Linked DNA regions of Hymenobacter swuensis DY53. The protein of the gene in region 3 interacts with the protein of the main gene of each other region in a pairwise test. Links are inferred from orthologs where the notes say so. Each region holds a gene or a part of one and is shown on either strand. Other genes may lie near its edges.

Region 1 (6,928 bases), 140 kb from region 3 along the record:
GCCGAACAGGCGGTAGTCCGACTGGTCGCAGACGGCGGCGCAGCTGTTCCAGAACTCTACCGTGTTGGTCTGGTAAGCTACGTCCTCGATCATGCCGGCAATTTTGCCTTTCTCGATGGCGTAGAACACCGTGCCGCCGAACTGGGAGTTATAGCGCTGCTGGTCGATGCTGAACGAGCCCCGGCCGGCAATGTAAATGCCCTTGTCCACCTTGCTGATCATGTCGTCCACGCTCATCTTCTCCTTGCCGGGCTGCAAGCTGATGTTGGCCATGCGCTGGAACTGCACATCCTGCCACGACTGCGAGTAGCAGCAGCCATCCGACTTATTCTGGCCCACGATGTGCGCCTGGTCGCGGATTTTCTGGTAATCCACCAGCTTGCCGTCCTTGATGATGTCCCACTGGCCGGTCTGCACGCCTTCATCGTCGTAGCCCACCGCGCCCAAAGAGCCGGGCTGCGTTTTGTCGGCGATGATGTTGACGTTTTTGGAGCCGTAAGGCAGGTTTTTGGCCTTCCACTCCAGCGTGGCGAAGCTGGTGCCGGCGTAGTTGGCCTCATAGCCCAGCACGCGGTCCAGTTCGGTAGCGTGGCCGATGCTTTCGTGGATGGTCAGGCCGAGGTGGTTGGGGTCGAGTACCAAATCATACTTGCCGGGCACCACGCTCTTGGCCGTGAGCTTCTCCTTGGCTTGCTTGGCGGCCAGGGTGGCGTCCTCCAGCATGTCGTAGCTGTACTTGTAACCTACTAGGCCAGTGCCGGCGGGGCCGGCAATCTTGTCCTGCGCCTTGGGCTGCATGTACTCATAGCCGAGGCCCATGGGCGAGCTGAGCGCCTCCCGGGTGCGGAACTTGCCGGAGGCCCGGTCAATGGCCGTCACGGAGAAGTTCGGCCAGATGCGGTGAATGTCCTGGTCGATGTAGGAGCCGTCGGTGCTGGCAAAGTACTTCTGCTCGTTGATCTGGAACAGGGCCGAATTCACGAACGTAGCGCCGTTTTCCAGGGCCTTGGCGTTGGCGGCCAGCAGCAGGTCCACCTTGTCTTTCACCGGCACCTCGAAGGCGTTGACCTGAATGGGCGTTTTCCAGGAAACCTCGCCATGTCCCTTCTGCGGAGCCAGCTTCACGGGTTCCTTCTGCACCTTGGCGTTAGCCTTGGCAATCTGCACGGCTAGCTGGGCCGCTTTGGCCATGCCGGCCTCCGTTACCTGGTTGGTGGAGGCGAAGCCCCAGGTGCCGTTGGCAATTACCCGAATGCCGGCCCCGAAACTCTCGCCGCTGGCAATGTTCTGCACCTGCTTTTCGCGGGTGAACACGCTCTGGTTGAGGTAGCGTCCGATGCGCACATCCACGTACGTGGCTCCCGCCGATTTGGCGGCGTTGAGGGCCGCGTCGGCCAGGCGTTTTTTCACGGCCACATCCAGGCCGGGTTCCAGCAGGCGGGCGGGGTCAACTAGCGTCCCGCCGAAGCCGGGTACCGAGGGCAGCCACAGGGCCCCGGCCGCCAGACCGGTCAGGCCTACAAAGTCGCGTCGTTTCAAAAGAGTACAGGTTTGGGTGAATAGAGAAAGGAAAGTGCAGGAAGTTTAGGCAGAAGACCCGCCAATTGCAACCTACGGACAAAAAACCCGTAGCCGGGCTGCATTGCTACAGGTGTAAGCTGGTAATTATTGCAAAATTCGCAATGTGCAAGGTCAGCCGAACGACATGCAGAGGCGTTCTTCCCCAACAGCGTAAGCGCGCTACTGCACCAGTGCCAGCAGATCGGCCGCAATCTGTTCCCAGTGCTGAGCCAGATTAAGGGTGACGATGCGCACGGGGTGGCCGCCGAGGGTGTAGCGCACATCCAGGGAGTGAGTGGCGGCCGGGTACAGCAGAATGCCTTCCAGCTGCTGACCGGGCAAAATCGGTTGATTCTGGAGGTAGGCGTAGAGCTGGTAGAGGTGCGGAGCCAGCAGCTTTTGCTGGTCGTAGCGCAGGCGCAGGGCCGCCGCGTAGTACTTGGTATCGAGGATGATTTTGCGCGCCGGGTTTTCCAGGGTAGTATCGGTAATCATGGCGGGCAGCAGCTCCAGGTCAGCGTCCGTTGCGGCGGCGGCCTGCCACTGAATGGTTTCGCTCAGCACCCGAAACTGCCGCTGCTCCAGCCGGTAGAAGTTGCGCACGAACTGCTCGAACAGCTGGGCCATCAGCCGCTCGTCGCGGCGAAAGTCGCGGAAGCGGCCGGTGCCCTCAGTCTCCGGCGTAGGCAGAGCACTTAGATGGATTAACTCGCACACATTCAGCAGAAAGTCACCCAGCCCGCCTGGCCGCTGCCGGCGCACCAGGCGCAGAGTAGTGGCGGAAAGGGCCAACGGTTCCACGGCCGCCGCCCACCGCCGCACCACCGCCCGCAACTCCTGACGCAACGTGGCCGACAGGCTCCGTGCCCGGCTTAGCTGCTGTAACGTGCCCAACAGTAAACCTCCCAGCGGGGTATTCGTGTCCAACTCATCAAAAGTGCATACGGCCCGACCCCGGCGTAGCAGGTCGCGGCTCAGGGTGGGGCTGAGCAGCACCCGACCTCGCAGTTCCGGCAGCTCGGCGGTTTGCTCCGTGTATGTTACAGGTAGTCCCTGGCGCAGTAAGCGGCGGGTGCCGGTGAGCAATACGTAGCTCAGCAATTCCAGCGGCCGGTGGAATGCCTTCCCACTGATGGCCCGCAACTCCTCCTGTTCCGGCAGCCGGTTCCAGGCGTAGCATAGCAGATAGTAGAGGTTCTGAATGGGAATCATGGTGGGCCGCAGCTATTCACGCCAGGAGCTTTTTCTTGTGCTGCGCGGCTTTGGCAGGCTGATCGAGCCAGTAGTCATCCAGTAGAGGCGCAATTTCTTGTTCCAGAATCAGCCGCAGCCAGCCGGCCGCCTCGGCGGGGCTAGTGGGAGGCTGGCAGAAGTAGCTGTGGCCAATGCAGAAATCGGGGCCCAGCTCGGGGTCATCGGCAATGGTTTGGTTGAGAGCGGTGAGGCGGGTGGTAAGCTGGTCGATGACGGCTGCTGGCACGCCCCGTGCCGCCAGAAACTCCCGCAGCGGGTCGCCAAACTCAGGCTGCAGGCGCACAAAGGCAAAGCGGCGGCGTAGGGCGTAATCCAGTGGGGCCAGGCTCCGGTCGGCCAAGTTCATGGTCCCGATGACGTACACGTTTGCGGGCACGAAAAAGGGCGGGCTACCAGCGGGAGAGTAGGGCAGCCGTACAGCGTGGGCCGGGCCGCGTTTATCAGCCTCCAGCAGCAGTAGCAATTCTCCAAAAATACGGGCGACGTGGCCCCGGTTCAGCTCATCAATCAGCAAGAAATACGGCCGTTCCGGGTCCTGGGCCGCGCGGTGGCAAAAGTCGGCCAGAATTCCGTTCTGCAGCCGAAACTGCCCGTGCGCATCCGGCCGGAAACCCTGCACGAAATCCTCGTAGCTGTAGCTGGGGTGAAACTGTACCAGCTCTATGCGAGCCGCGTCGGTAGCACCCAGCGCCAGCCAGGCCAGTCGCCGCGCCAGAAACGTTTTGCCGGTGCCAGGCGGCCCCTGCAGAATCAGGTTGCGGCGGCGGCGCAGGGCCGCCTGAGCCGCCTGCAGCTCCGCTTCGGGTATAAACAGCTCAGCTAGTGCCATTTCCCGGGTGTAAGTCGTGACAGTGGCGTGCTCGTACGCTGGTTGCGGCTCGTGCACCTCCGTGGCTTCCGGAGCTTTCCTTTCTTTGGTCGGGCGCACCACTTCCCGGGTCGCGCCGGTGTACAGTTCCTGCATCCGCTCCTGGGCCGCTACGTCGCCATCTAGCAGGGGCGAGTTCTCCAGCGTAGGGCGCTTCGTAGCAATGGTGAAGCTGAGGTTTTCCAGAATGCGGTTGGTAGGTGCGCCGGCCGGTAAGGGCCACCGCGCCTCCGGTTGCCCCAACGCCAGCCGATACGCCAACTGGGCCACGGCGCGTGGGGCATACCGCTTGCTGCGGTACACCAAATCGTACACCGTGCTCAGGGGCATGCGCGGACCCTCCCGGTCCATGTGGCGGAGGGCCTGCAATACCTGTTCGCGGGTGAGGTGAGTAGGGTCGAAGGGAGAAGTGGGCATCCGGTTCTAAAGTACGGGCAAAACAGTATTGAAACCGCCTGAGCGGGTGGCCCGGATACAAAAAGCCCGGTCAACAGGGAGCTGACCGGGCTTCGTGGCTGGTAGAATTAGCCTTTCTGGGTGGTTTTCTTCTTGCCGTCCGGCTTGTCTTTCACGGTTTCTTCGTTCTTCTTTTCGTCCCGCTTGGTTTCGGGGTCCGTATGCTTGGGCGTGGTGGTCGGCTGAGCCATAATTTCTAGGTAAGGATGGATGGTGCCCAGGTGTACGCGCCGCAGGGAAGCAGGGTTGGTCAGATGCTGCCTGCGCCACCCGGTGCTTACTGCCCCCGCACCTCCACCGTGCGCTGAATGCCGAGTTTTTTCATGCGGGCTTCCAGGGTTTTAGGGTTGATGCCGAGCAGCTGAGCCGCGCCGTTCGGGCCGCTGACCCGGCCGCCGGTGCGGTACAGGGCCGTCAGGATATGGTCCCGTTCCTGGTCCTTCAGGGTTTTGAGCGGACCACCCGTTTCCGCAGTGGCGGGTGCCGTCTGCGCCGCGGCAGCAAAGCCCTGAAACTCCAGAAATGGCCCCTGACTCACAATTACGGCCTGTTCCACCACATGCTCCAGTTCCCGGACGTTGCCGGGCCAGCCGTACTGTTGCAGAGCCCGTAGGTCCCGCTCCCGCAGGCCGCGCACGGGCTTGCCCATCTGCTTGGTGAAGCGTTCCAGAAAATGCCGCATCAGGGCCTCCACATCCTCGGGCCGCTCGCGCAGGGCGGGCAGCCGGATCGGGAATACGTTGAGGCGGTAGTACAAATCGGCCCGGAAGCGGCCGGCGGCCACTTCTTCCTCCAGCACCCGGTTGGTGGCCGTTATGACCCGCACATCGGTCTGGATTACCCGCCGGCCCCCGATGCGCTCAAACTCCTTTTCCTGCAATACGCGCAGCAGCTTGGCCTGCAGATCCAGCGGCAGCTCACCCACTTCATCCAGAAAAATCGTGCCTCCATCGGCCAGCTCAAACTTGCCGATGCGCCGGTCGTGCGCGCCCGTGAAGGCCCCTTTTTCGTGCCCGAACAGCTCACTTTCAATAAGCTGGGCGGGCAGGGCAGCACAGTTGAGCTTGATGAGGGCCCTCTCGCGCCGGGGCGACAGGTTGTGCAGGGCCCGGGCCACCAGCTCTTTGCCGGTGCCGGTCTCGCCGGTGATGAGCACGGTGGTATCGGTGGGGGCTACCTGAGACAGGCGGGTATACACCTGCTGCATCCGGGCGCTGCCGCCCACAAAATCGTCGAGACGGGAAGCGGCCGTGGTGTTGATTTCGTCGATGAGGTAGGTTCGTTCCCGTTCCAGCTGGGTCCGGAGCGCCTCAATCTGCTCGAAGGCCAGCACGTTCTGGATGGCCAGCCGGACCTGGGGCACCAGGGTCTGAATCAGCTCCAGGTTTTCCTCCGTGAAGGCGAAAGGCTGCCGACTGGCCAGAATTAGGGCCACAACAGGTTCTTCGCCGGTTTTCAGCGGGGTACACAACAACGACTGCGTGCCGCGTTCCTCCCGGATAAAGCGTAGCAGCTCATAGCGTCGGGCCAGCTCTTCAAAATCGGAGCCCACGTATACGCCGGGGGCCGCAAACAGCTCGAGCACGGTCTCTTGGGCAGCGGCCCATTGCGGAAGCTCGTCGTGGCGACTGGCATCAAGCGGGGCGAAGCTGCCGTCGGGCTGCCGGTTGAACTCGGCCAGGGCCCGCACCGGCGAGTTGGATTTGCGCACCCGTACGCCAAAATAGTCGCAGGGCACTACCTGGCTGATTTCGGTGGCAATGGTGCGAAATAACTCTCCGCGCTCCTTAATGCTGAGCAGTGCATTGTTAAGCGCCAATTGCATGGATTTTTCCTGCTCCCGCCGGGCAATATCCTCGAAGGCCATGGTGTTGGTCACGGCCACGGCTACCAGGCTCCCGATTTTCTCCAGCAGATCAATGTCATTGGGCGAAAACGTAGGTTGTCGGCGGGCTACTAATGACAACAGCCCGATGAGCCGCCCGCCCGTCCGCAAGGGCACTACCACAAAATACCGCATCCCCCGCTCCAGCAGCGCACAGAAGGGCAGGTACTGCGGATACGTGGTCAGCAGCTCCTCCAAGTCATACTGGAAGAGGTGCGGCTGGCGTACGAACTGTTCAATAGGCGTGCCTTCAATGGGCATGCGGCCCAGTGGCTTGCTGCCGGCTTGGCTGGGTAATAGCACTTCCCCCAGATAGTCGCGCAGGAATATCCGGCGGTACTGGTGCTCGGCATCGAGGGTGAGGATGGTAATGGCATCAAACGGAAAAATCAACCGCAGCTTTTCCGTTACGCTCCGGAAGAGGTCCTCCTTGTTGCGGGTGGTGGCAATGGCCTCATTGAGATAAAGCAGCAGAGAATCGTCTTGGTCAGGCATGGCGGCGGCAGGTGATCTGCGGTAACTATTCCTTAAATATCAGGAATATAAATCAGCATTTCCTGATATTTGAGGATTTAAGGATAGTATATATAAATTCATATAATTGACCCAGGAAAAATATTTTCTTCATTTCCAGTTAATAAGGAGTGTTTTTTTCTATCATTAAAATGATTTTAACGTGTTGGCACGAGGTTAGGTAAAAGGCGGACATCCATAAGCTGTTCCAGATATGCTTTTCCGACTCCAACACACTGCACCGCTACTCACAACCCTCGGGTTGCTGGTAGGTAGTGCAGCTCATGCGCAGGTGCCTATTGCCGCCGCTACTGCCGGCGACTCCCTGTCGCTGGAAACCACTGTCCGCTCGGTGCTGGATGCCAACCCTGCCATCAATGCTTTGCAGGAAG
Region 2 (7,038 bases), 3.5 Mb from region 3 along the record:
TGGCTACGGCTACATTCAGTTTCTGGATGATGCCGTGAAGCCCCAAGACGTACAGACGATGCCGGGCCATGAAGATGGAACGTTCCCAACTGGGCTGCGCAAAGTCAAAACCTTTACCGAAAAGCCTAATCTGGAGCTAGCTCGCATGTTCCTCTCCAGCGGCGACTTCCTCTGGAATTCCGGCCTGTTTGTATGGCGCGCTGATGCCATCATCAAGGCCTTCCACCATTACCTGAGCGACATTGCAGAGGTATTCGATGAGGGAGCCGATCAGCTGGGCACGGATCAGGAAACCACGTTCATCACCCGCGCCTACAGCCAGTGCCGCAACATTAGCATCGACTACGGAGTGATGGAAAAGGCCGATAATGTATACGTGCTGCCTGCCGATTTCGGGTGGAGCGACCTGGGCACTTGGGACTCCCTACACCGCATGGGCCAGCACGACGCCGACGAAAACGTGGTGGACGGCAACGCCCTGCTCTATGATACCAAGGAGTGCGTCATCAAAACGCCCTCTGAGCGCCTCGTGGTAGTACAGGGCCTGGAGGGTTACATCGTGGCCGAATACGACAACGTGCTGCTCATCTGCAAGCGCACCGAAGAACAGCGCGTGAAAGAATTTGTGGCCGACGTAAGATCGAAGAAAGGCGTGGGGTATAATTAGCCTTTACTGTGACAGACCAAAAAAAAGCGCCTGCTGGCATGCAGGCGCTTTTTTTCTGAGTCTACCATCGTATCCAGTGGATAAATTGATCAAATTTTTCCATCCCTAAGTCGGCAGAGTATTGACGACAAAATTCAGGTTGATCATATGAATTCCCTGTGGCGTAATACCTGAACTGAAAGACTATCTTCTCGCGGTCAAAGTGAATGTGTAAGGTTTCGTGGTTGTTGTGCATCATTTCGTAGATGCTAACCTTCAAAACAGCAATTGAGGTAAAAGCGAATAAACGGTAGGAAGCGCCCGAAGAAATAATATGCTGCACTAGAAGCAACATTTCGTCACCCATGCCATTTGCAGCATGGCGTTGATAGTAGGCAACAATTCCGTTCCAGTCTTGTGCCTTCGTCTCCACAGCCCTACTTTTTCACGAGGCGCTGGCGCAGCACTTCATAGAGCATAATGCCGCTGGCCACGCTCACGTTGAGGGAGCTAATCTGGCCGGCCATCGGGATGCGGAGCTTGTGGTTGGCGAGGCGCAGGTACTCGGGGCTGATGCCGTCTTCCTCGGAGCCCATAAGGATAGCCAGCGGACCGGTAAGGTCTACCGCTTCGGCTTCCAGGCTGGCGTCCGATTTTTCGGTACAGGCCACAATCTGCACGCCCGACTCGCGCAGGAACGTGAGAGTTTCCTTCAGGTTAGCCTCGCGGCACACCGGAATCAGGTTAAGGGCTCCGGCGGAGGTTTTCAGCGCGTCACCATTGATTTGGGCGGCCCCGCGGCTGGGCACCACAATGGCGTGCACGCCCAGGCACTCTGCGTTACGGGCAATGGAGCCGAAGTTGCGCACGTCCGTCACGCGGTCCAGCACCAGCAGGAGCGGGGTTTTCCCTTCCTCGTACAGCCCGGCCAGAATGCTGTCCAGCGGCATGTAGTCGATGGGCGACACGAAGGCCACGGCCCCCTGGTGGTTTTTGCGGGTGATGTTGTCGAGCTTCTCCACGGGCACCATCGACACGGGCACGTCGGCGGCTTTGGCCAGGGCGGTAATGTCCTGGGTCATGGAGTTTTTGGTGCCGCGCAGTAGGAAAATTTTGTCCAGTGTACGGCCCGCGTTCAGGGCCTCCAGAATAGGGCGCAGCCCGAAAATCATGTCGATGCTGCGGTCCTGGGGCGGGCGGTGGTACTGGCTTTTATCGGTGCGGTTCCCTTCCGGGCGGTTTCCTTCCGAACGGCTGCCCTCGAAGCGGTTGCCTTCCGGCCGGTTGCCTTCTAAGCGGCCTCCTTCGGCCCGGCTTCCCTCGAAACGTCCGCCTTCGGCGCGGCCTTCCCCGTCGCGGGGAGCGGGACGGCGGTTGGGCACGGGGCGGTTTTCGGAATCAAAAAATTGGCGGCGCTCAGTTAGCGGCCGGGCTGGGCGGTTCGTCCTTTTCTCCATTGCTCCACGGCGGCATACCAAAGTTGTTCGTACTCGGGGCGGCGCACCAGTTCATAGTTGTCGGGGGTAAAGGTACTGGGTTTGGGGCGGAAGAGGAAGGTGCCGCTGCGCTCAGTATAGGAGCGGTACACCCACCGTTCCTCCTCATTGGCCCGATATACGCTTTCCGGTGGCCCCAGCACCAGATACAGCAGGCCTCGGTCGGTCAGCCAGCCGGCCTTATGGGCTGAAAAAAGTTGGCTGGCCTCGGCCACCCGCCCGTAGTAGGTGCGGATAAGCTGGCGGGCAATGGGCTGGTTATTGCCCGCTACCTTCAGCCAGAACTGGTCCACAGCCTTTTTAGGCTCAAGGGCGTCGAACAGCTGTTTGCGTTCCTGGGACGTGGTCAGGTAGGTAAGCGGGGCAATCAGCTCATCGGCCGTAATTAGCTCCGGAAAGCGGTTTTCCTCCACCAGCAAGCCCGCGCGCACTGGGCTGCCACCCACCCGCAACAAGTAAAGCCCAGCCGGCAGCCGGAGCAGTTCATCGGCCCGGAACTGCGCGGAATCCTGGGCACTGAGGCGGCGGGGCTGGGGGCCCAGGGCCCCGGCGGCAGCCATGGGCGGCGCGGCCGGCACCGAGCTCAATGGGTAGCGGTAGGCTGTCAGTCGCTGATCAGGGCCGTAGGCATTCACGCCGAATACTTCCCGGGCGTGTACGTAACGGCGCATTAGCGGCTGACTCAGGGAATCGGTGAGAATGAACGAGCGGCTCAGGTGCTCAGCTGTCAGGGGCAGCCAGGCCGCGTCGCCGCTCACGGCCTCCTCGGCTGGCCCTATGGCCAGGCTCAACACTAACCCGGCCCGGAGGCGGCTGATGGGCAGGCAGAAATCAACGCGGGCCCCGGGCCCCTCGGGTTGCAGCCGACGGCGGAGCTGGCGCACGGTATCCTGCCACAGCGGCCGGCGGGCATCGTACCCGGCCCAGCCCACCACGTGCAGCGGAAAGCCCCGGCGGAGCAGGTTGCGGTCAGGAAACCGCAGATATACCCGTATGCTGTCACCCTCCCGGCGCGTATCCACCAGAATGCGCCGGCCGGGCCGGTACTGCGTGGCAAAGTCGCGGCGCGGATCGGCGGAAAGCGGGCTGCTCAGGCCGGAAAGCAGCAAGAGTAGTAGCAGGAATAGATAGTTTTTCACGGGCGCGGTGGGTTCAGCTGGTAATAAACTGTCATCCTGAGCCTGCGAAGGACCTTATCACGTTGCTACGAGCCGCTGATATGGGTATCGTTCTACGGTTGTAAGGTCCTTCGAAGCCGCTTGATGCGCGGAATACTCAGGATGATTAGGAGAGTATACGTACTTACGAAAGAAGCCGACTCCGTTTCCGGAGCCGGCTTCTTGGTCGGCAAAAACCGTGCGGCTTACTAGCGTTGCTGATAATACTGTTGCAGCAACGTAATGGCCCGGCCGGCACGTTTCTGGTCGCCGATGGCCTCGGCGGCGCGGCCGATGCTGTTGAGGCCCAGCAGGTAGGTCTGGAACTCTTGGTCGAACAGGGCCTGGTTGTGGGTGCTGTAGTAGGCCAGAGCCCGCTCGGCGCGGCCGGTCATGGTATCCATGATTTCATTGGCCCGCTCCCGCTCACCTACAGCAATCAGGGCCGGAATAAACTGGGGCACGTAGTAATCGTAGGGTACGGCTTTGTCGGGCATTACCGTGAAGCACTTGTCAATTACCTGCTTGGCGCGCACCTTGTCGCCAGAGGCCAGCAGGGCATCGGCCAGCCGTGCGAATTTGTCGCGGTAGTTGGCTGGGAAGCGCAGGTTGTTTTCGTCGTAGAAGATGTTGGGATTATCAAGGCCGCGGAACGCGAATTTCTGCATCAGGTTGTCGTACATCAGATTCTGGGCAATGTAGCCTTCCTCGGAGCCGCCCTTGGGGTCAAAATTCGGGTCCTTGGCGGGCAGGATGCGGTAGGCCATGCCTTCGAGCTGGAAGTACGGCTGCAGGCCCATGAAGTCGCGCGAGTCCACGGTGCTGCTGAAGTACACCGGGCGCTGCCAGTTGTTGGTGGCCAGAATGTCCAGAATCACCAGGCTCTTCTTCTCGATGGCGCTTTTGCCCACCTGCCACTCCATGCGCGGCACCAGTTGCTTACGGCGGTCGGCCGGCAGAATACCCGATTTGGCCACGGCGGCCGTGTCAATGGGCAGGAAGAAGTTGCGGGTCGGGAAGGAGAGCAAAGACTTCGAGCCGTCGCCGTAGCTCACCTGCAGCAGGGGGCTGTTCTGGTTCACCAGCTGCATGAACTCCTTCACGTTCACTTCCTTCACTGAGGGGTTCTCGGCGTAGGGCAGGTAGTCGTTGGTGCCTTGCTTGTAGTTGCCGTTCTGCATGGAAATCGGCAGCGGCTGCGACTTGTAGGCGCGGCGCTTCATCTGGTCGATGTACCAGTCGGTGTTCAGGTAGCTGAGCACGGCCACGCGCACGTCGGTGCGGATGCCTTCCACTTCCTGGGCGTACCAGAGCGGGAAGGTGTCGTTGTCGCCGTTGGTGAACAGAATGGCGTTCGGGGCGCAGCTGTTGAGCAGGTTCTTAGCCGAGTCGATAGAGTTGTAGCGGTCCGAGCGGTTGTGGTCGTCCCAGCCCTGCGTCACCATCAGGCCCGGTACCACCAGGCCCAGGGCCGATACCACGCCGGCCCGCGCCGTGTCCGATTTCACCACTTTCTCCAACAACTCCGCCAACGCCAGCACGCCCAGGCCAATCCAGATGGCGAAGGCGAAGGTAGCCCCCGCGAAGGTGTAGTCCCGCTCGCGGGGCTCGATGGGCGGCTGGTTGAGGTACAGCACAATGGCCAGACCCGTGAACAGGAACAGCAAACCTACAATGAAGGCGTTGCGGCCGTCGCGACGGATGTGGAAGAACAGACCCAGTACGCCCAGCAGCAGCGGCAGGGCGAAAAAGGCGTTGCGGGCCGGGCTGTCGGCTACCCGCTCGGGCAGGCCCGCGCCGTTGCCGCTGCCCCATAGAATACCCGACTGCTGAATATCCCCCTCGCGACCCACGTAGTTCCACATGAAGTAGCGCCAGAACATGTGGCCCATCTGGTACTTGGTCAGGAACGCCAGGTTCTGGCCCATGGTGGGCTTCACGCCCTCCTGAATATCTACCCACTTCTTGTAATTATACAGGTGCAACGGGTCGTTGCTGTAGAGGCGGGGCAGCAGCATCTTGTCCTCGGCGGCATACTGCAACACCGGGCGGTACTCGGCTACCACGTATTTGTCGCCTTGGCGTACGTAGCGCGGAGCTCCGTCTTCCTGGGCAATGGGCTGGGCGTTGAACTGGGGGCCATAGAGCAGCGGCCGGTCGCCGTACTGTTCGCGCTTCAGATAGCTCACGAAGGACAGGACATCCTCCGGGTCGTTTTCGTTGATGGTGGGGTGGTAGCTGCTGCGGATGGGCACGATGAGGTAGCTCGAATATCCAATTAGGATAAACACGAAGCTCAACATGGCCGTGTTCAGCAACCGGCTGCGGCGCTTGAACGACTGCCGGAAGCCCAGCCAGATCAGGCCCACAAACAGCACCAGGAAGATAATCAGCCCCGAGCTGAAAGGCAGCCCGAACGTATTGATGAAGAACACCTCGAAGGCACCCGCCAGCGTGGGCAGACCGGGAATAATACCAGCCAGAATCAGGCCCACGATGATGCTGCTCACCACCAGCGTAATGATGCCGCCCACTGTTGTGGGGTTCTGGGTGCGGCGGTAGTAGTAAATAAAGCCCAGAGCCGGAATGGCCAGCAGGTTCAGTAAATGGACCCCAATGCTGAGGCCGATAACGTAGGCAATGAGCACCAGCCACCGGTCAGAATCGGCTTCGTCGGCCCGGTTTTCCCACTTCAGCATCAGCCACACCACCACGGCCGTACACAACGACGACATGGCGTATACCTCGGCCTCCACAGCGTTAAACCAGAACGAATCGGAAAAGGCGTAGGCCAGAGCCCCCACCGTGCCGGCACCCAGAATCAGCAGGCTCTGGCCGAAGGTGGGCTCCAGGCCCCGGTCGTCGTGCAGGCCAGGGCGGTTCAGCACCAGCTTCTTGGCCAGCATGGTGATGATCCAGAACAGGAACAGCACCGTGAATGACGAACTCAAAGCCGACAGCGTATTGACCAGCACCGAAACCTTCGTTACGTCGCCAAAGCTCAGCAGGGAAAACAAGCGGCCCAGCAGCAGAAAGGTGGGCGCGCCCGGGGGGTGCGGCACCAGCAGTTTGTAGGAGCAGGCAATGAACTCGCCGCAGTCCCAGAACGAGGCCGTGGGCTCCAGCGTGAGCAGGTAGGTGGCGGTGGCAATGGCAAATACCAGCCAGCCGACCAGATTATTCAGGCTTTTGTAACTCCGCATAGGTTGGGTAAGTGAGGCCGACCACAGCCGGCCCGCTGCTGAACGACGGGGTAAAATCCGAGAAGGAAATCAGTGAAAGGTCAAAAATAGAGAATAAGTACTGAGACGTGGGCCACTAAATCAACCAACACCCGTGCTGGCTTCAACCAACCATCGGGTTAAGCGGCGTTTTAGTGGTTCACCGGTTCTGGCAGCTATAAAAAAAGCTCCCGCCGAATTGGCAGGAGCTTTCAGGCGCAAAAACTACTTCGCGGAGTTAGTTCTGTAGCAGTAGGCGTTTGGTAGCAAGAACTTTATCGTTCTGTACCAAGCTGTAGAAATACATGCCGGCGGGCAAATCGGAGAGGTTCAGATTCATGCCGCCGTCGGCTGCTTCAGGGCGCACCGCCACCGTACGCACTTCCCGCCCGATAATGTTGCTCAGGCGCAGTTTGTAATCAGTATTCGTCAGGAGCTGACTTACCGAAACCGTAACCAGACCCTTCGAAGGATTAGGGAAAACGGCGAAAGAAGGAGCCAGCGTGCGGGCCGTGAGG
Region 3 (6,886 bases):
TGGGCCGGGGTCACCGTCTGGATTCCGGCTTTGTACCTGGGCCGCGCCGTAACCGAGCCGGTGGTGCTGATGCTATTTGCGCGGCGGTTTCTGTTCATTCTGGCCCTGGCCTCGGTGTTCGATATCCGGGACTACACAAAAGACCTAGCCACCGGCACCCGCACGTTTCCGGGGGTAATCGGCATTCGGGCCACCAAGTGGCTGGCGACGCTGGTGCTGCTGCTGGCTGCCACGCTGGTGCCACCGGGTACGCCCGCCGGGCAGGAGCCCGTGTTGCTGCTGCCGCTGCTGGCGGCGGCCGGCGTTATCTGGGGAGCCCGCGAAAACCGGCCCGACTACTATTTCGCCCTGCTGACCGATGGCGTGATGGTGCTGCAGTTTCTGGCCGTGTGGTGGGCCAGCCGGGGCTCGGCCGGGTGGTTTTCCGGAGTGGCGGGCTGATTTTTGGCAGAAAACACCTATTCTTGCCCGCCCCACCTGCTGCGGGCGTGTAAACCTGTATCGGTGAGAATGTTGAATCTCCTACGAGCCACTGCGGCTGTGCTACTATTGCTGATGGCTAGTCCGGCCCGCAGCCAAACCCAGGAACCCGTGGACCTGGTGAACCCGCTGATGGGTACCGATTCCAAGCCGAGCCTTTCCAATGGCAACACCTACCCGGCCATTGCGCTGCCTTGGGGCATGAACTTCTGGCTACCCCAGACCGGCAAAATGGGTAGCGGCTGGGCCTACCAGTACTCCGCCGACAAGCTCAAAGGCTTCAAGCAGACGCACCAGCCTTCGCCCTGGATGAACGACTACGGACAGTTTGCCCTCATGCCCATCACCGGCAAGCTGCGCTTCGAGGAAGAGGAGCGGGCCAGCTGGTTTTCGCACAAAGCGGAGGTGGCCCAGCCGCATTACTACAAGGTGTACCTGGCCGACCACGACGTAACCGCCGAGCTGACGCCCACCGAGCGGGCGGCACGCTTCCGCTTTACCTTCCCGCGCACCGATAGTGCCTACGTGGTGCTCGATGCCCTCGATAAAGGCTCCCACGTCCGGATTTTGCCGGAGCAGCGCCGCATCGTCGGGTACACCACCCGTAACAGCGGCGGCGTGCCGGCCAATTTCAAAAACTACTTCGTTCTGGAGTTCGACCACGCGTTCAGCACCACCACCATCTACCAGGATAAGGTGCTGGATGGCAAGCTGCTGGAAGCTACGGCCAACCACACGGGCGCGGTGGTGGGCTTCAAAACCCATAAGGGTGAGCAGGTGCAGGTGCGGGTGGCGTCGTCCTTCATCAGCCCGGAGCAGGCCCTGCGCAACCTGGAACAGGAAATCGGGGCCGCTGACTTTGAAACGGTGAAGCAGAAAGGCCGGGCCGCCTGGACCCAGCAGTTGGGCCGCATCAAGGTAGAAGGTGGCTCGGAGGCGCAGCAACGCACGTTTTACTCCTGTCTGTACCGCAGCCTGCTGTTTCCGCGCAAGTTCTACGAGCTAGATGCCGCCGGCCAGCCCGTACACTACTCGCCCTATAACGGGCAGGTGCTGCCCGGCTACCTCTACACCGATACCGGCTTCTGGGACACGTTTCGGGCTTTGTTTCCGTTCCTGAATCTGTTGTACCCCGGCGTCAACAGCCAGATTCAGCAGGGGCTGGTGAATACCTACAAGGAAGGCGGCTGGCTGCCGGAGTGGGCCAGCCCGGGCTACCGCGACATTATGGTGGGCAACAATTCGGCCTCCATTGTGGCCGATGCCTACCTGAAAGGTGTGCGCGGCTACGACATTAACACGCTGTATGAAGCCGCATTGAAGGGGGCCAATAACCAGGGGCCGCTGGAAGCCGTGGGCCGGGCCGGCGCGGGCTTCTACACCAAGCTCGGCTACGTACCCTACGATGTGAAAATCAACGAAAGCGCGGCCCGCACCCTGGAATACGCCTATGACGACTTCGCCATTGCTCAGCTGGGTAAAGCCCTGGGCCGCCCCAAAAAGGAAGTGCAGCTCTACGAAAAGCGCAGCCAGAACTACCGCAACCTTTTCGATAAGCAAACCGGCCTGATGCGGGGCAAAAACCAGAACGGCACGTACCAGACGCCCTTCAACCCCTTCAAATGGGGTGATGCCTTCACGGAGGGCAACAGCTGGCACTACACCTGGTCGGTGTTTCATGACGTGCAGGGGCTGATGAACCTGATGGGCGGCCCACGGCCGTTCGTGGCGGCGCTGGATACCGTGTTTACCCTGGCCCCGGTGTTTGATGCCTCTTACTACGGCTCGGTTATCCACGAAATCCGGGAAATGCAGATTGCGGGCATGGGCAATTACGCCCACGGCAACCAGCCCATCCAGCACATGACCTACCTCTACAACTACGTCGGGCAGCCCTGGAAGACACAATATTGGGTGCGCGAAACCCTCAACCGCCTCTACCAGCCCACCCCCGACGGCTACTGCGGCGACGAGGACAACGGCCAGACCTCTGCCTGGTACGTGTTTTCGGCCTTGGGTTTCTATCCGGTGTGCCCCGCTACCGACCAGTACGTGCTGGGCGCCCCGCTCTTTCCCAAGGTGACCATGACGCTGGAAAACGGCAAACAGGTAGTGCTGAACGCGCCCAACAACAGTGCGGCCAACCGCTACATCAACACCCTCACGCTGAACGGCCAGGAGTACAACCAGAACTGGCTCAACCATGAAACTCTGCAACAGGGCGCCACGCTGAACTTCGATATGGCCCCCGAGCCCAACCTGCGGCGGGGAGCCACCCTGAAAGCCGCGCCGTATTCCGTTTCAAAGCCGGTGCGGTGAGGCCATTAATTCCTGCAAGGCTGGCCCGATAAAGCGCACCAGGTCGCCGGCCACGAGGCCCGCTTCGCCGGTTTCCCGGGCAGCCAGGTCGCCGGCGCGGCCGTGGGCGTAGAGGCCCAGCAGGGCCGCATTGAGGGGAGAGAGGCGTTTATCGGCGCGCAGGGCCAGTAGCAGGCCGGTGAGCACGTCGCCGCTGCCGCCGGTGGCCATGCCGGGGTTGCCAGTGCTGTTGAAATAGATGATGCCATCGGGTGTGGCCAGGACGGTGTAGGCTCCTTTCAGCACGCAGTAGCAGCGGCGTTGGCGGGTGAAGGCTCGGAGCTGCTCCAGGCGGTGGTAATCGTCGCGGGCAGGCTCTCCGGTTAGCCGCTCGAACTCCTTGGGGTGCGGCGTCAGTAGGGTATCGGGGGGCAGCAGGTCCAGCAGGTCACGGTTGGCTCCCAGCAGGTTCAGGGCGTCGGCGTCGAGCACCAGCGGCACCTTAGCCTTATGCAGCAACTGGCGCAGTACCTCCCGGCTGGCCTCCGCCTGGCCCAGCCCCGGCCCCATGCCCACGGCGGCGTAGGGCTGCAAGTCGGGTAGCTCGGTGAGGAAGTCTGGGGCGGGGTCGGTGAGGCACATGGCTTCGGGCACGGTGGTTTGCAGGATGAAATAGCCCACTTCCGGCACCCGCACCGTCAGCAAACCCACGCCCCCGCGCAGGCAGGCCGAGGCCGCCAGCACCGCCGCGCCCACCTTGCCCCGGCTACCCGCCAGCAGCAGCGCGTGCCCGAAAGTGCCTTTGTGGCTGAACTTCGGGCGCGCCGGCAGGCGTCCCTGTAGGAAAGCCGCGTCCACATAGTAGTTATCCACCGCTGTTTTGTGGATAACCACGGGCTCCAACCCGATTGGCAAAATGTGCCATTCGCCCACGAAACCAGCATTCTGTGGCAACAGGAACGCCAGCTTGGGTAGCTCGAAGCTGACGGTATACTGCGCCTGTACTACCGCGCTGTCGGGCTCTTGGGCCGCATCGGCAAACAACCCCGACGGAATATCCACGGCTACTGTGAAGGCAGCGGCGGCGTTCAGGTACGCCACCACGGCCGCCGCCAGGCCGGTAAGCGGCCGGTTCAGCCCCGCGCCAAACAACGCATCCACTACCACCGCGCCGGCTGGGAGGTCCGGAAGGCGGGCGGTATCCAACTCCTGACAACTGATGCCGTCGGGTAGCTGGTGGCGGTTGGCGGTAAAATCGGCGGAATACCGCTCGGCGGGCAGCAGCCAGACGTGTGCCACGTAGCCGGCTTCGTGTAGTAGGCGGGCTAGGGCCAGCCCGTCGCCGCCGTTGTTACCGGGGCCGCAGAATAGGTGAATCGGGGTGGTGTAGGTGGGCTGCAGCGTCGTCAGCAGCCAGTCGAGCAACGTTGTGGCGGCGCGCTCCATCAGCTCCAGGGAGGTAATGCCTTGCGCTTTGCTGGTGGCCTGATCGAGGGCGCGGGTCTGGGCGGGGGAGAGGAGTTTCATATTCTGCCTATACTTGAAACCTACTTACTCCGATACGTGATGCGCTTCATTCTCTGGCTGGCGGCCCTGTCCCTCGCGGTTGCCTGTTCCGAACAACGCTCCTCCCCTGAAACCACGGTGGCAAGTCCCGCAGCGCCTGCGGCCGTTGTTCCTGTTGATGCTGACAACGTAGTCCGCGTGCAAAACCTGCCGCTCAATCAGCTGCCGGCCGGAGTGCCACGCCAACCGGGCCGGGTATTGGAACTAAAGCAATGGAGGGATAAGAATGGACTGAATCTGCTGGTACTTACGCGCAGTCCTGTCCGCGACGACCCGCCCCAGCCCGATGGGCCGGAAGAAGCACAGTCGGTGGATATGTATGCCCGCCAGTATGTACAGCGGGCTGGCCAGTGGCAGGAGCTATGGCACCTACAAGATGGGGTGGCTGGCTGTCCGTTTGATCTGGGACTGGGGCCGGTGCCTGGGGCCACGGCTGTAACCGACCTGGATGACGACGGACTAACCGAAACGACGCTGCTGTACTCGCTTACTTGCACCAGCGACGTAAGCCCGGCTACCCTGAAGCTCATTATGCACGAAGGCGCGGCCAAGTACGCATTGCGCGGCTATACGGTAGTGCAGTACGACTCGATTCCAGCTTCCGAGCGCCGTCCCGCCAATGCCTGTTGTCTGGATACCATCAGCGCGGCCCGGCTGGAAGTACATTACGAGTTGTTTGGCGGGCGCTACGAAAACGAGAAGGATTTTCGGAAGGCCCCACCCGCCTTTCTGCGGTTTGCCCGGCAGGAATGGCGGCGGTGGTCGGTGCAGGGAAATACGCTGGAAGAACTTTGAAACACACCGGTAGTGTGAGAAAACTTCCCGCCCGCCTCTGCGTTTGCACAGCAGTTACTTTGCTGACCTTATCTTCCCAACCCATGCAAACCTGGAACGACGTAATCCGGCTGGCCAACCACGGCAGCCCGGCCCCCGATAAGCGCGTAGAAAAAACCGATGCCGAGTGGCGCGCCCAGCTCACACCCGAGCAGTACCACGTTACGCGGGAGCACGGCACCGAGCGGGCCTTCACCGGCGAATACTGCGAGGCCCACGAGGCCGGCCTCTACGCCTGTGTGTGCTGCGGCACCCCGCTCTACGACTCCCGCACCAAGTTTGAAAGCGGCACCGGCTGGCCCAGCTTCACCCAACCCGTCGACGAAAGCGCCATTCGCTACAAGAAGGATACCAGCTACGGTATGACCCGCGTGGAAGTGCTCTGCAACGTCTGCGACGCCCATCAGGGCCACGTCTTCCCCGATGGCCCGCCCCCCGGCGGCTTGCGTCTGTGCATCAACTCGGCCAGCGTGAAGTTGGTGAGTGAGACGCAGAAGGCGTAGAAAGCATACTCTATCAGCACGAAAAAGCGGGCCGCAGATGTTATATCTGCGGCCCGCTTTTGTCTTTCTCTAAATATTAACGGAAAAACTCTTTCGAGTTAATGTTGTAGTGCACAATTTTTAGGGAGTCATTTGCCTCGCGCTCCAGTCTGAAAGTTTCTGCAGCCTCGCCTTTGGTGTACTTATTTTTGTACTGCAACTGATACTCGCCCGATGGATTAGTGCCACTGGTAACTTTGGTTGTCCAGTTTTCTAGAGAAGTACTTTGCAACTGCCCTAATACTTCGTCGCGCTTTTTGAAAAGCTGCATTACCTCATCCCGCGAAGCAGCTTGCCAAAAACGGGCCGAAAACAGCTGTAGATTGGGGGTAATTTGGCTGACCTTCTGATTAGAAAAGTAACCATCCATCAACTTTTCGGCTACCATTTTATCCTGTTCGTTATTCAGACGGGAGGAATTGAAGTGGCAGGCAGTGAGGCCAGAGAGTACAGCGCCTACCAAAGAGGAGGCGACAAAATGATTTTTCATTAAAGACACAGATACAAAATCAGCAAGTAGAATACCAGAGCCAACAGGTTTGCTACTTGCCAAAATACGAGCTTCGCCGTAGAAATTCAGTCCGTTTTTAGTTGTTCTGCCGCCCACCCCACTTTTCCTCCCACCCATGTCTTTGCTCTTCACCGATTTTGCTTCCTGGGGCGCGCATTGCGCCGCCACCGGCGAGCCGCTTTACCAACCCGTGCTGGCCTACGAAATCGAGCAGAAAGGCCGCACTGAAGAACAAATCTGGACGGGGCTGCAACGCGCCTACGATGTGATGCGCGACGCCGTGCATACCGGCCTCACCCAGGACATGACGTCCCGCTCAGGTATGGTAAACAATGGGGCCAAGAAAATTGCCGCCTCGCCGGTAACCGTGCTTTCCCCCGAGTTCAAAAACCTGATTACGCGGGCCCTGGGCGCGAAGGAAGTGAATTCGTGCATGGGCCGGGTGGTGGCCGCGCCCACGGCCGGGGCCTCGGGCATTCTACCGGGCGTGCTCGTAACGCTCCAGGATATTCATAAGCTGGAAGACCGCGCCATTCTGGAAGGCCTGCTGGTGGCAGCCGGCGTGGCCCTCATCATCGAGCAGAACGCCTCTCTCGCCGGCGCCGTGGGCGGCTGTCAGGCTGAAACCGGCTCGGCGGCGGCTATGGGCGCGGGA

What was found.
Region 1: the proteins of HSW_RS02880 (region 3) and HSW_RS24030 interact in binary tests that used the Escherichia coli proteins (3 or more experiments, as listed by UniProt). The link is inferred for Hymenobacter swuensis DY53 from one-to-one orthologs.
Region 2: the proteins of HSW_RS02880 (region 3) and rlmB interact in binary tests that used the Escherichia coli proteins (3 or more experiments, as listed by UniProt). The link is inferred for Hymenobacter swuensis DY53 from one-to-one orthologs.

Annotation. Positions count from the first base shown.
Region 1 is NZ_CP007145.1:182,568-189,495, forward strand. Bases 1,945-4,825 are described here. They hold HSW_RS24030 (AAA family ATPase), read right to left. Parts: upstream 4,100-4,825; coding sequence 2,789-4,099; downstream 1,945-2,788. Other genes in these bases: HSW_RS02300 (5-methylcytosine restriction system specificity protein McrC), read right to left, coding at 1,945-2,772; HSW_RS24920 (hypothetical protein), read right to left, coding at 4,207-4,329; HSW_RS02310 (sigma 54-interacting transcriptional regulator), read right to left, coding at 4,416-4,825. Outside these bases: HSW_RS02295 (TldD/PmbA family protein), read right to left, coding at 1-1,539; more of HSW_RS02300, read right to left, coding at 1,741-1,944; more of HSW_RS02310, read right to left, coding at 4,826-6,518; HSW_RS02315 (TolC family protein), read left to right, coding at 6,751-6,928. UniProt on the Escherichia coli protein: Recognizes N4- and C5-methylcytosine (and 5-hydroxy-methylcytosines) produced by a broad range of DNA methylases and appears to act against 5-methylcytosine preceded by a purine residue. Binds to DNA containing methylated cytosines; also binds to GTP.
Region 2 is NZ_CP007145.1:3,850,541-3,857,578, reverse strand. The notes cover bases 57-3,047. They hold rlmB (23S rRNA (guanosine(2251)-2'-O)-methyltransferase RlmB), read right to left. Parts: upstream 2,029-3,047; coding sequence 1,084-2,028; downstream 57-1,083. Other genes in these bases: HSW_RS23075 (GWxTD domain-containing protein), read right to left, coding at 2,067-3,047; HSW_RS24600 (hypothetical protein), read right to left, coding at 729-1,079; HSW_RS17885 (mannose-1-phosphate guanylyltransferase), read left to right, coding at 57-667. Also shown: more of HSW_RS17885, read left to right, coding at 1-56; more of HSW_RS23075, read right to left, coding at 3,048-3,281; HSW_RS17865 (glycosyltransferase family 117 protein), read right to left, coding at 3,509-6,502; HSW_RS23070 (T9SS type A sorting domain-containing protein), read right to left, coding at 6,759-7,038. UniProt on the Escherichia coli protein: Specifically methylates the ribose of guanosine 2251 in 23S rRNA.
Region 3 is NZ_CP007145.1:322,652-329,537, forward strand. Bases 2,044-4,882 are described here. They hold HSW_RS02880 (bifunctional ADP-dependent NAD(P)H-hydrate dehydratase/NAD(P)H-hydrate epimerase), read right to left. Parts: upstream 4,306-4,882; coding sequence 2,782-4,305; downstream 2,044-2,781. Other genes in these bases: HSW_RS02875 (GH92 family glycosyl hydrolase), read left to right, coding at 2,044-2,799; HSW_RS02885 (M949_RS01915 family surface polysaccharide biosynthesis protein), read left to right, coding at 4,345-4,882. In the rest of the region: HSW_RS02870 (UbiA prenyltransferase family protein), read left to right, coding at 1-441; more of HSW_RS02875, read left to right, coding at 511-2,043; more of HSW_RS02885, read left to right, coding at 4,883-5,139; peptide-methionine (R)-S-oxide reductase MsrB, read left to right, coding at 5,223-5,681; HSW_RS02895 (hypothetical protein), read right to left, coding at 5,758-6,363; sdaAA (L-serine ammonia-lyase, iron-sulfur-dependent, subunit alpha), read left to right, coding at 6,347-6,886. UniProt on the Escherichia coli protein: Bifunctional enzyme that catalyzes the epimerization of the S- and R-forms of NAD(P)HX and the dehydration of the S-form of NAD(P)HX at the expense of ADP, which is converted to AMP.